Regions from separate parts of the Streptomyces sp. NPDC002057 genome, predicted to be linked through region 2. Evidence: riboswitches for the same ligand, from Rfam matches in the RefSeq annotation. Region 2 holds a riboswitch; each other region holds the start of a gene.
The links. A riboswitch is a leader RNA that binds a small molecule or an ion and turns the genes downstream of it on or off. The one in region 2 is predicted to bind ZMP and ZTP.

Region 1 (3,266 bases), on a different contig from region 2:
GACCGCCGTCACCCGGGGCCGGTAGCCGGTCAGCCGCAGGTCGAGCAGGCGCCAGGCGCGGCAGACGTAGCTGGCGAGGGCCGCGTAGAGGAACCCGCCGTACAGCGGCACCCCGCCGAACTTCGTCAGCGCCTCCTCCGGATAACTCCACGAGCCCATCCGCACCTTGACCAACTCGAAGAGCAGGCCGATGACATGGCAGCCGACGGTCACGGCGACGTCCCGACCGCGGTCCCAGCCGGCCTTCCACGCGAGGGCGGTGAGACCGATCCCGTACAGCAACAGCAGGTCGTAGCGGGCGATCGGCAGGTCGGGGAGCAGGCCCGAGACCGCGATGCCGCCGATGAGGGCGAGGGCGAAGGCGCAGCAGCGCGCCTCGAGCACCGCGAACCGCAGAAGCTGGCCGAGACCGAATCTGAACGTGTTCATACGGGGAGGGACGCCGGACCGGCGGGGTCGGTTCGCCCCGGGCGCCGTCCCTCCCACCTCTCAGTGGTGGAACAGGCGAAGCCCGGTCCGCACCAGGGTGATCCCGTGCTCGCGGCAGGCGTCCTCGACGTCGGTGGAGCGGATCGAGCCGCCCGGCTCGGCGATGTGGGCGACCCCGTGCCGGTGCGCGTGGTCGACGTTGTCGCGGAAGGGCAGGGCGCCGTCCGAGACGAAGGCGACCCCGGTCAGGAGCCCGAGCCACTCCGCGCGCTGGGCGTCCGTCAGCTCGGGGGCGGGGGCGGCGAGGGCCTTCGCGAGGCGGGTGTGCTCGTCGGGGGTGAGGTCGCCCTCGACACAGCGGATCTGCCAGTTCACGCGGTCCTGACGCCGGACGCCCGGCCGGAACGCGAGGGCGCGGACCGCCGGGTGACGCCGTAGCCACCAGGTGTCGGTCTTGGCTCCGGCCAGCCGGGTGCAGTCCACGCGGGACTGCTGGCCGGCGCCGATCCCCAGCGTCGTCCCGTCCCGGACGTAGGCCACGGAGTTGGACTGGGTGTAGCGCAGGACGGCGAGCCCGAGCAGGAGATCGTCCGCCGCCGCGGGCGGCAGCGCGCCGCAGCGGACGTCGTCGAGCAGGGCGGCCGAGAGCGGCACGTCGTCGCGCGGCTGGGAGAGCCGTACGCCGAACACCTCGCGCGCCTCGTGGGACGGCGGGGTGAACGTCTCGTCCGCCTCCATCACGAGGAAGCGGCCGTTCTTCTTCCGGCTCAGCGTGGCGACCGTTCCCGGGGCGTAGCCGGGGGCGACGACGCCGTCGCAGACCACCCGGGCGAGGAGCTCGGCGAGTTCGGCGTCGACCGGGTGCGAGACGGCGGCGAAGTCGCCGTACGAGGACTTCGGGTCGGCGTCGCGGGCCCGCAGGTACGCGCTGGTGAGGGCGCCGACCCGGGCGCCGTCGACGCCGTGGAGCGCGGCGGTGACGTCGTCGACGGGTCCGGCCACCGCCGCGCCCGCCGGAGACACGTGCTTGAAGGAGGCGGCGGCGGGCCGGCCCAGGGTCCGGCTCGCCTCGCGTACGAGCTGCCAGCCGTTCAGGGCGTCGAGCAGGTTGATGTAGGACGGGCTGCCGTGCAGCACGCGCACCGGCCGTCGGCCGGGCTCCACCGGCGCGGCCGTGGCCGTCCCCTGCTGCGGGTTGATTCCGTAACGCAGATCCATCGCAAGGCCTCCTGGGTCAGCGGGACATCACTGACGCAGGCGCCCAGGCGGTCGACGCGCACGCGGAACGACGGCCGCTCCCCGGTGGTGATCCACCCTCGCCAGTCGCGGCCGGAACCGATGCTATCCGTACGGGGGTACGGCGGCGCGCCGCACCCCCGGGAGGAAGTGCGGCGCGCGGCCGTGCCGTCGGGCGGGTCCGGGGATCAGACCGCCGGGGCCGGGAAGGTCGGGTACTCCACGCCGGAGACGTGCTGGACGACCCGGATGACCTGGCACGAGTAGCCGAACTCGTTGTCGTACCAGAGGTAGAGGATCGCGTTGTCGCCGTCGACCTTGGTCGCGCCGGCGTCGACGATCGACGCGTGGCGCGAGCCCACGAAGTCCATCGAGACGGCGTCGGGGGCCGTGGTGAAGTCGATCTGGCGCTTCAGCGGCGAGTGCAGCGAGACGTCGCGGAGGTACTCGAGGACCTCTTCGCGGGTGGTCTCGCGGCCCAGGCGCAGGCTCAGGATCGCGATCGAGACGTCCGGGACGGGGACGCGGATCGAGCTGCCCGTGATCGGGGCCTTCAGCTCCGGCAGGGCCTTGGCGACGGCCGAGGCGGCACCGGTCTCGGTGATCACCATGTTCAGCGGCGCGGAACGGCCGCGGCGGTCGGCCTTGTGGTAGTTGTCCAGGAGGTTCTGGTCGTTCGTGAACGAGTGGACGGTCTCCACGTGACCGCGCAGCACGCCGTACTCGTCGTCCATCGCCTTCAGCGGCGGCACGATCGCGTTCGTGGTGCAGGAGGCGCAGGACAGGATCCGCTCGTCCGGCTTGACCGTGTCGTGGTTGACGCCGTGCACGATGTTCGGCACGTCGCCCTTGCCGGGCGCGGTCAGGACGACCTTGTCGATGCCGGGGCGCAGGTGCTTGGAGAGGCCCGCGCGGTCGCGCCACTTGCCGGTGTTGTCGATGAGGATGGCGTTGTCGATGCCGTACGCCGTGTAGTCGACCTCGGAGGGGTCGTTGGCGTAGATCACCTTGATCGTGTTGCCGTTGGCGACGATCGTGCTGTTCGCCTCGTCCACGGTGATGGTGCCCTGGAACTGGCCGTGGATCGAGTCGCGGCGCAGCAGCGAGGCGCGCTTCACCAGGTCCTGCTCGCCACCGCCCCGGACGACGATCGCGCGCAGACGCAGACCGTTGCCCGAACCGGCCTTCTCGATGAGGAGGCGGGCGACGAGGCGGCCGATGCGGCCGAAGCCGTAGAGGACGACGTCGCGGCCCTCGCGGCGCTCGGTCTTGTTCTCGCCCGTGGCGCCGGCGACGGCGTCGGCGGTGAACTCCGCGACCGAGAGACCGCGGTCGTCGGTCTTGTACTCGGCGGCCAGCATGCCGATGTCGATCTGCGACGGGCCGAGGTCGAGCGTGGTGAGCGTCTGGAGGAAGGGGAGCGTCTCGGTGACCGACAGCTCCTCGCCGGCTATCTGCCGGGCGAAGCGGTGGGTCTTGAGGATGCTGACCACCGACTTGTTCACCAGGGAGCGGCTGTGGACCAGGACGGTGACGTCCTGCTCCCGGTGCAGCTTCCCGATGATCGGGATCATCGACTCCGCGATCTCCTCGCGGTTCTT
Region 2 (3,266 bases):
CGGAGTCCACGGGCTGACGCCCGGGGCGGCTTGCGGGGTCGGCGTGCAAGGGCGGCGTGCGGGGGCGCGCCCACCCACCCCGGCCGGCCCCCGGGGCTGGACGGGGCGAGGCGGGGGCGGGGCTGGGCGGCGCCGTCCGGGCCGGCCGCCGGGTCGCAGGGTCAGACCGGGAGGCCCGGGGCCGGGTGGGTGGACATCAGGTCGGCCACCTCGGCGCGGATCGCCCGGAGTGCCTCCTCGTCGCCCGTGCCGGCGGCCGCGACACCGCGGTCGATCCACTCGGCGACCTGCGTCATGTGCGCCGCGGTGAGGCCGCGGGAGGTGAGGGAGGGGGTGCCGATGCGGATGCCGGAGGGGTCGAAGGGCTTCCGGGGGTCGTAGGGGACGGTGTTGTAGTTGACGACGATGCCCGCCCGGTCGAGGGCCTTCGCGGCGATCTTGCCGGGGACCTGCTTGGGGGTGAGGTCCATCAGGATCAGGTGGTTGTCGGTGCCGCCGGAGACCAGGTCGAAGCCGCGGGCGAGGAGCGCCTCGGCGAGGGCCTTGGCGTTGGCGACGACGGCGTGCGCGTAGTCACGGAAGGAGGGCAGGGACGCCTCGCGGAGGGCGACGGCGATGGCGGCGGTGGTCTGGTTGTGCGGGCCGCCCTGGAGGCCGGGGAAGACGGCCTTGTCGAGGGCCTTGGCGTGCTCCTCGCGGGACATGAGCATGGCGCCGCGCGGGCCGCGCAGGGTCTTGTGGGTGGTCGTGGAGATCACGTCCACGTGCGGGACCGGGGACGGGTGGGCGCCGCCCGCGATGAGGCCGGCGATGTGGGCGACGTCGGCGACGAGCACGGCGCCGGACTCGCGGGCGATCTCGCCGAAGGCGGCGAAGTCGATCGTGCGGGGCAGCGCGGTGCCGCCGCAGAAGATCACCTTCGGGCGCTCCTTGAGGGCGAGGTCCCGGACCTCGTCGAAGTCGACGAGGCCGGTGTCGTGGCGGACGCCGTACTGGACGCCCCGGAACCACTTGCCGGTGGCGGAGACGCCCCAGCCGTGGGTGAGGTGGCCGCCCATGGGCAGGGCCATGCCCATCACGGTGTCGCCGGGTTCGGCGAAGGCGAGGTAGACGGCGAGGTTGGCCGGGGAGCCGGAGTAGGGCTGGACGTTGGCGTGGTCGACGCCGAAGACGGCCTTGGCGCGCTCGACGGCGAGGGTCTCGACCTGGTCGATGTTCTGCTGGCCCTCGTAGTAGCGGCGGCCGGGGTAGCCCTCGCTGTACTTGTTCTGGAGGACGGTGCCGGAGGCCTCCAGGACGGCGGCGGAGACGTAGTTCTCGCTGGGGATGAGGCGCAGGGTCTCCGCCTGGAGGCTCTCCTCGGCTCCGACGAGGGCGGCGAGCTCGGGATCGGCGGCGGCGAGTGCGGGGTGCTGCGGTGCGGTCATGGTGGTGTCCTCCGGGCGTCGGCGGGTCCCGGGGCACTGCGTGAGAGGCGCGGCGCCACGCGGGACTCTGGTCCCGTGACGCCCAGGCGGGCGGCGTCTCGTGTGGTCTGCCGCGCACGGCTCCCCCGGGGTCGCTTCCCCGTTCGCCAGTCGCCGTGCGTGTTCTCAGCGTAGCGGGTGGCCTGTCGGTCGGGGCCCGACCGGGGAGAGGGGCCGACCGGGGAGAGGGGGCCGACCGGCGGGACACCGGCGAAGGGCGCGCCGTGCGCGAGGTTTCCCCGCCCGGCATCCGAGCGACGATAGAAACAGGGGCCACACCCCCTCGTCGGGGTCACCCCCCGAGCCGCAGGACGAACGGAGATCCCGTGTCGAGCACACAAGACGCGATCGCTTCGGCGGAGGCGCACAGCGCTCACAACTACCACCCCCTGCCGGTCGTCGTCGCCTCGGCGGACGGCGCCTGGATGACCGATGTCGAGGGGCGCCGCTACCTCGACATGCTCGCCGGGTACTCGGCGCTCAACTTCGGGCACGGCAACCGGCGTCTGATCGACGCGGCGAAGGCCCAGCTGGAGCGGGTGACGCTGACCTCGCGCGCCTTCCACCACGACCGGTTCGCCGAGTTCTGCGCACAGCTCGCGGAGCTGTGCGGCAAGGAGGCGGTGCTGCCGATGAACACCGGCGCGGAGGCGGTCGAGACGGCCGTGAAGACCGCCCGGAAGTGGGGGTACGAGGTGAAGGGCGTGCCGGACGGGCACGCGAAGATCGTGGTCGCGGCGAACAACTTCCACGGCAGGACGACGACGATCGTCAGCTTCTCCACGGACCACGAGGCGCGGGACCACTTCGGTCCGTACACGCCGGGGTTCGAGATCGTGCCGTACGGGGACCTGACGGCGATGGAGGCGGCGGTCACCGAGAACACGGTGGCGGTGCTGATCGAACCGATCCAGGGCGAGGCGGGGGTCCTGGTGCCGCCGGCCGGATATCTGGCGGGGGTGCGGGAGCTGACACTCCGGCGGAACGTGCTGTTCATGGCGGACGAGATCCAGTCGGGTCTGGGCCGGACGGGCCGGACGTTCGCGTGCGAGCACGAGGGTGTGGTGCCGGACGTGTACATCCTGGGGAAGGCGCTGGGCGGCGGGGTGGTCCCGGTGTCGGCGGTGGTCGCCGACCGTTCGGTGCTCGGGGTGTTCCGGCCGGGTGAGCACGGCTCGACGTTCGGCGGGAACCCGCTGGCCTGCGCGGTGGCCCTCGAAGTGGTCGCGATGCTGCGGACGGGCGAGTACCAGGAGCGGGCGGCGGAGCTGGGCGAGCACCTCCACGCGGAACTGGGGCTCCTCGTCGGCGGTGGGGCGGTGGAGGCGGTGCGCGGGCGCGGCCTGTGGGCCGGCGTGGACATCGCGCCCTCGCGCGGCACGGGCCGGGAGATCTCGGAGAAGCTGATGGAGCGGGGTGTCCTGGTGAAGGACACGCACGGTTCGACGATCCGGATCGCACCGCCGCTGGTCATCTCGAAGGAGGACCTGGACTGGGGTCTGGAGCAGCTGCGGGGGGTGCTGTCGGCGGAGTGAGGAACTCCGTTCCCGGGTGCGGCGGACGCGGGCCGGTGCGGGGCAACTCGGACCATTGACACGGCAGTTGGTCTAGGCCAATGATGCGGCCATGCCGAGACTCCGTCTGCGTCACGCCGTGCGTGCCGCGCTCGCCGCCCTCGTCCCGCTCGCGCTCCTCGGCGCGGTCACGGGACCCGCGCACGCCGCCCCGAAGGCGGCCTGGCCCGAGCCCGTCCCGGTGGTCTCGCACGTCGAGACCACCGACCCGGTCGTCTTCATCACC
Region 3 (3,266 bases), on a different contig from region 2:
CGCGCCGCCACTTCGCCGAACAGGGGGCCGAAGGCGCCTCCTACAACAAGATCATCGAGGCCGCCGGCTTCTCGAAGACCGCGGCCTACCACTACTTCGACGGGCGCGAGGACCTCCTCTCCGCGGTGCTCGACGGCGTGCTGCGGCGGCTGCTCGGCGCCCTGGAGCCCTGGCCCGCGGCCCGCGACGAGGTGGAGTTCTGGTCCCGCCTCGACGCGAGCGCCGGCGCGCTCGCGGCCCATCTGCAGGGCCACCCGGACGATCTGGCCCTCGCCGACGCGGCCATCGGGCGCACGAGCGAGGGGGACGGGCCGTGGCTGGCCTGGTTCGACGAACTGGTCTCGAACGGGCAGGCGCTGGGAGTGATCCGTACCGACGTGGACCACGGGCTGCTGGTCACGGTGACCGCGGCGGTCTTCAGGGCCGCCGACGCGTGGGCGCTCGCCCGCATGAAGGCGTCGCCGACACCCCCGGCTCCCGCGGAAGGCGCTGAGAGCGCGCAGGTGTGGGCCCTGCTGCGCGGACTGTGGAGCGGGACCGGCTCGTCCTTCGACGAGGGGAACACCGATGCGCGCTGACGTCGAGATCGTCTGGGACATACCCGAGACCCCGCCCGGACTCGCGGGCCGCGTCGAACGGTTCATGGGACCGGGCAAGTCCCGTTCCGAGTCGGCGGTGGAGACCGCGGGCCTGATCGCCTGCGGCCTCCTCCTGGCCGCCGGGCTGTGGGCCTCGGGAGCCTGGCGCGGATGGTCGGGAGCGCAGTGCGCGGTGGTGGCACTGGTGGGACTGGATCTCATCGGCGGAGTGCTCACCAACGCGACCAACGCGGCCAAGCGCTGGTACCACCGTCCGGGCCCGGGAGTCGGACGGGCACGGATGCTGTTCGTCTCCGCCCACCTGATCCATCTCGTCGCCATGGGGCTCATCGTCCTGTCGGGGGACTGGCGTTGGACGTCGGTCAACGCGGCGCTGCTGCTCGCCGGGGCGGCCATGGTCGAGTTCGCACCCCTCCACCTCAAGCGCCCGGTCTCGATGAGCGTTCTGATGGTCGCGGTCCTGATCAATCTGTTCTGGCTGGAGGTGCCCGCCCTACTCGGCTGGTTCGCACCGCTGTTCTTTCTGAAGCTGCTCGTCTGCCACCTCGTCCCGGAGGCGCCGCTGGAGCGGAGGCGCCGTGTCTGAGATCGCCCCGCGATGGAGGGTCGTCTCCCCTCCGGAGACGGCCACCTGCGCCCGTACCCTGTCCGCCGCCTTCGTCCGGGAGCCCGCCGTCTCATGGATCTGCGGTGACTCGGAGACCGTACGGACGCGCTGGTTCGAGGCCACTCTGCGGACCCACGCCACACTTCCCGGTTCTCTCCGGTACGCGCTGACGACTCCGGACGGGCAGCCGGTCGCCGCCGCGGTCCTCACGCCGTCGGGTGCGGTGCCCGGGGCGTCCGCGCGTGCCGCCTGGGCGGCACGGACGGGCCTCCGCTGCGGACCCGCCGCCCTGGGGAGGACGTTGCGCTATCTGCACCACGCCGAAGCCTCCGCGCCGGAGGGCGCGTGGACCCTGGAGTTCATCGGGGTACGTCCCGACACGGTGGGGCGCGGCGCCGGACGGTTCCTCCTGGACCACGTACTGGCGACCACCGCCGCACCGGCGGGCTTCTTCCTGACCACGGCCGACCCGGCGAACGTTCCTCTCTACCGCCGCTTCGGCTTCACCGATCTGCGGAGGACCGCGCTGGGGCCGCTGGACGTCAGGGTGATGGCGCGACCGGGCACCGCCTGACCGCCCTGCCTGCCGCGCTCCGTCCCGCCCCGCGATGCCCTGCCCTGCCATGCCCTGTCCCGCCTTGCCCTGCCCGGGACCGGTCGTCGCGCCCCTGTCAGGGAACCGCCTCCGACCCCTCACGTAGAGTGGTGCCCGGGCCGTGACTGGCGCTTGAGGTGGATCACCACCGGGGAGCGGCCCGGCGGGAGCGCGCCCCGGTGGCGCGCCCGCCCCGATGCCGTGCGCCTGGGCGAACCATTTGGTCACAGACGACGCCCAGGAGTTGCCATGTCCACCAGCACCGCCGCCCTCATGGACGGCACGGCCCTCGCCCGCCGTACCGTCGAGGAGACCGCCGCCCGCGCCGCCGAGATCACCCGGCGCACCGGCGTCACCCCCTGTCTCGCGACCGTCCTCGTCGGCGCGGACCCCGCCTCCGTGACGTACGTGAAGATGAAGCAGAACCGCTGCGCGAAGGCCGGAATCCGCTCGAAGCACGTCGAGCTGCCCGCCACCACGACGACCGAGGAACTGGTCGCGGCGATCACCGCCCTGTCCCAGGACCCCGAGGTCCACGGCATCCTGCTCCAGCACCCCGTCGGCCCGCACATCGACGAGCGCGCCGCCTTCGAGGCCATCGACCCCGCCAAGGACGTCGACGGCGTCACCATGGCCTCGTTCGCCGCCATGGGCTTCGGCCTTCCCGGCTTCGTCTCCTGCACGCCGGGCGGCATCATGCGTCTCCTCGACGCCTACGACGTCGACCCGCGCGGCAAGCGCGCCGTCGTCGTCGGCCGCAGCGCGATCCTCGGCAAGCCGGCCGGCCTGCTCCTCCTCGGCCGCGACGCCACCGTCACCTACTGCCACTCGCGTACCGAGGACCTCTCCTCCGTCGTCCGCGAGGCCGACATCCTCGTTGCCGCCGTCGGCAAGCCTGAGTTCATCAAGGGCGCGGACATCAAGCCGGGCGCCGTCGTCGTCGACGCCGGCTACAACCCGGGCAACGTCGGCGACGTCGACTTCGCCTCCGCCGCCGAGCGCGCCTCCCTCATCACCCCCGTCCCCGGCGGTGTCGGCCCCATGACCATCGCCGTGCTCCTCGCCCAGACGGTCGAGGGCGCGGAGCGTCAGCTCGGTCTGTAGGGACGGTTCGTGACGGGGCGGCGGGAGTGGTGGCGGTGGCGGGCGGGAGCCCGGTCGACGAATGTCACGGTTCTGTACGGGCAGGGCTCGTCGCCCGAAAAAGGGTGGCCGCGGCGACGCCGACGGGCGAATCTGGACCCCGTGCCACACCCGTCCGCCGCCACCCCGCCGCCCCCGAACCGCCGACCGGGCGCGCCCGCCGCGTCCGGCCCGTCCGCTTCATCCGGCTCGCCCGCCTTGTCCGGCCCGTCCGCCGCGACGGGCTCGCACGAGATGCCGACTGCGCCGGAGGCGTCAGCCCCACCGGCGATGTCAGTTCTGCGGCACGCGTCTGTTCCGGCCGAGGCGGCCGCTCTGCCTG

Region 1: another riboswitch for ZMP and ZTP. It lies ahead of ABT129_RS14965 (phosphoribosylaminoimidazolecarboxamide formyltransferase); the one in region 2 lies ahead of glyA (serine hydroxymethyltransferase).
Region 3: another riboswitch for ZMP and ZTP. It lies ahead of ABT129_RS23750 (bifunctional 5,10-methylenetetrahydrofolate dehydrogenase/5,10-methenyltetrahydrofolate cyclohydrolase); the one in region 2 lies ahead of glyA (serine hydroxymethyltransferase).

The regions. Positions count from the first base shown of each region.
Region 1 covers NZ_JBEOXR010000015.1:81,292-84,557, reverse strand. Annotated here, with positions in the region: gene ABT129_RS14970 (DUF817 domain-containing protein) at 1-429, opposite strand, end outside; gene ABT129_RS14965 (phosphoribosylaminoimidazolecarboxamide formyltransferase) at 490-1,647, opposite strand; ZMP/ZTP riboswitch at 1,682-1,766, opposite strand; gene ABT129_RS14960 (glyceraldehyde-3-phosphate dehydrogenase) at 1,854-3,266, opposite strand, start outside.
Region 2 covers NZ_JBEOXR010000019.1:88,275-91,540, forward strand. Annotated here, with positions in the region: gene ABT129_RS17450 (hypothetical protein) at 1-17, shown strand, start outside; gene glyA (serine hydroxymethyltransferase) at 162-1,427, opposite strand; ZMP/ZTP riboswitch at 1,501-1,591, opposite strand; gene rocD (ornithine--oxo-acid transaminase) at 1,793-3,001, shown strand; gene ABT129_RS17465 (polysaccharide deacetylase family protein) at 3,093-3,266, shown strand, end outside.
Region 3 covers NZ_JBEOXR010000032.1:63,977-67,242, reverse strand. Annotated here, with positions in the region: gene ABT129_RS23765 (TetR/AcrR family transcriptional regulator) at 1-578, shown strand, start outside; gene ABT129_RS23760 (hypothetical protein) at 568-1,185, shown strand; gene ABT129_RS23755 (GNAT family N-acetyltransferase) at 1,178-1,780, shown strand; ZMP/ZTP riboswitch at 1,913-2,021, shown strand; gene ABT129_RS23750 (bifunctional 5,10-methylenetetrahydrofolate dehydrogenase/5,10-methenyltetrahydrofolate cyclohydrolase) at 2,051-2,905, shown strand.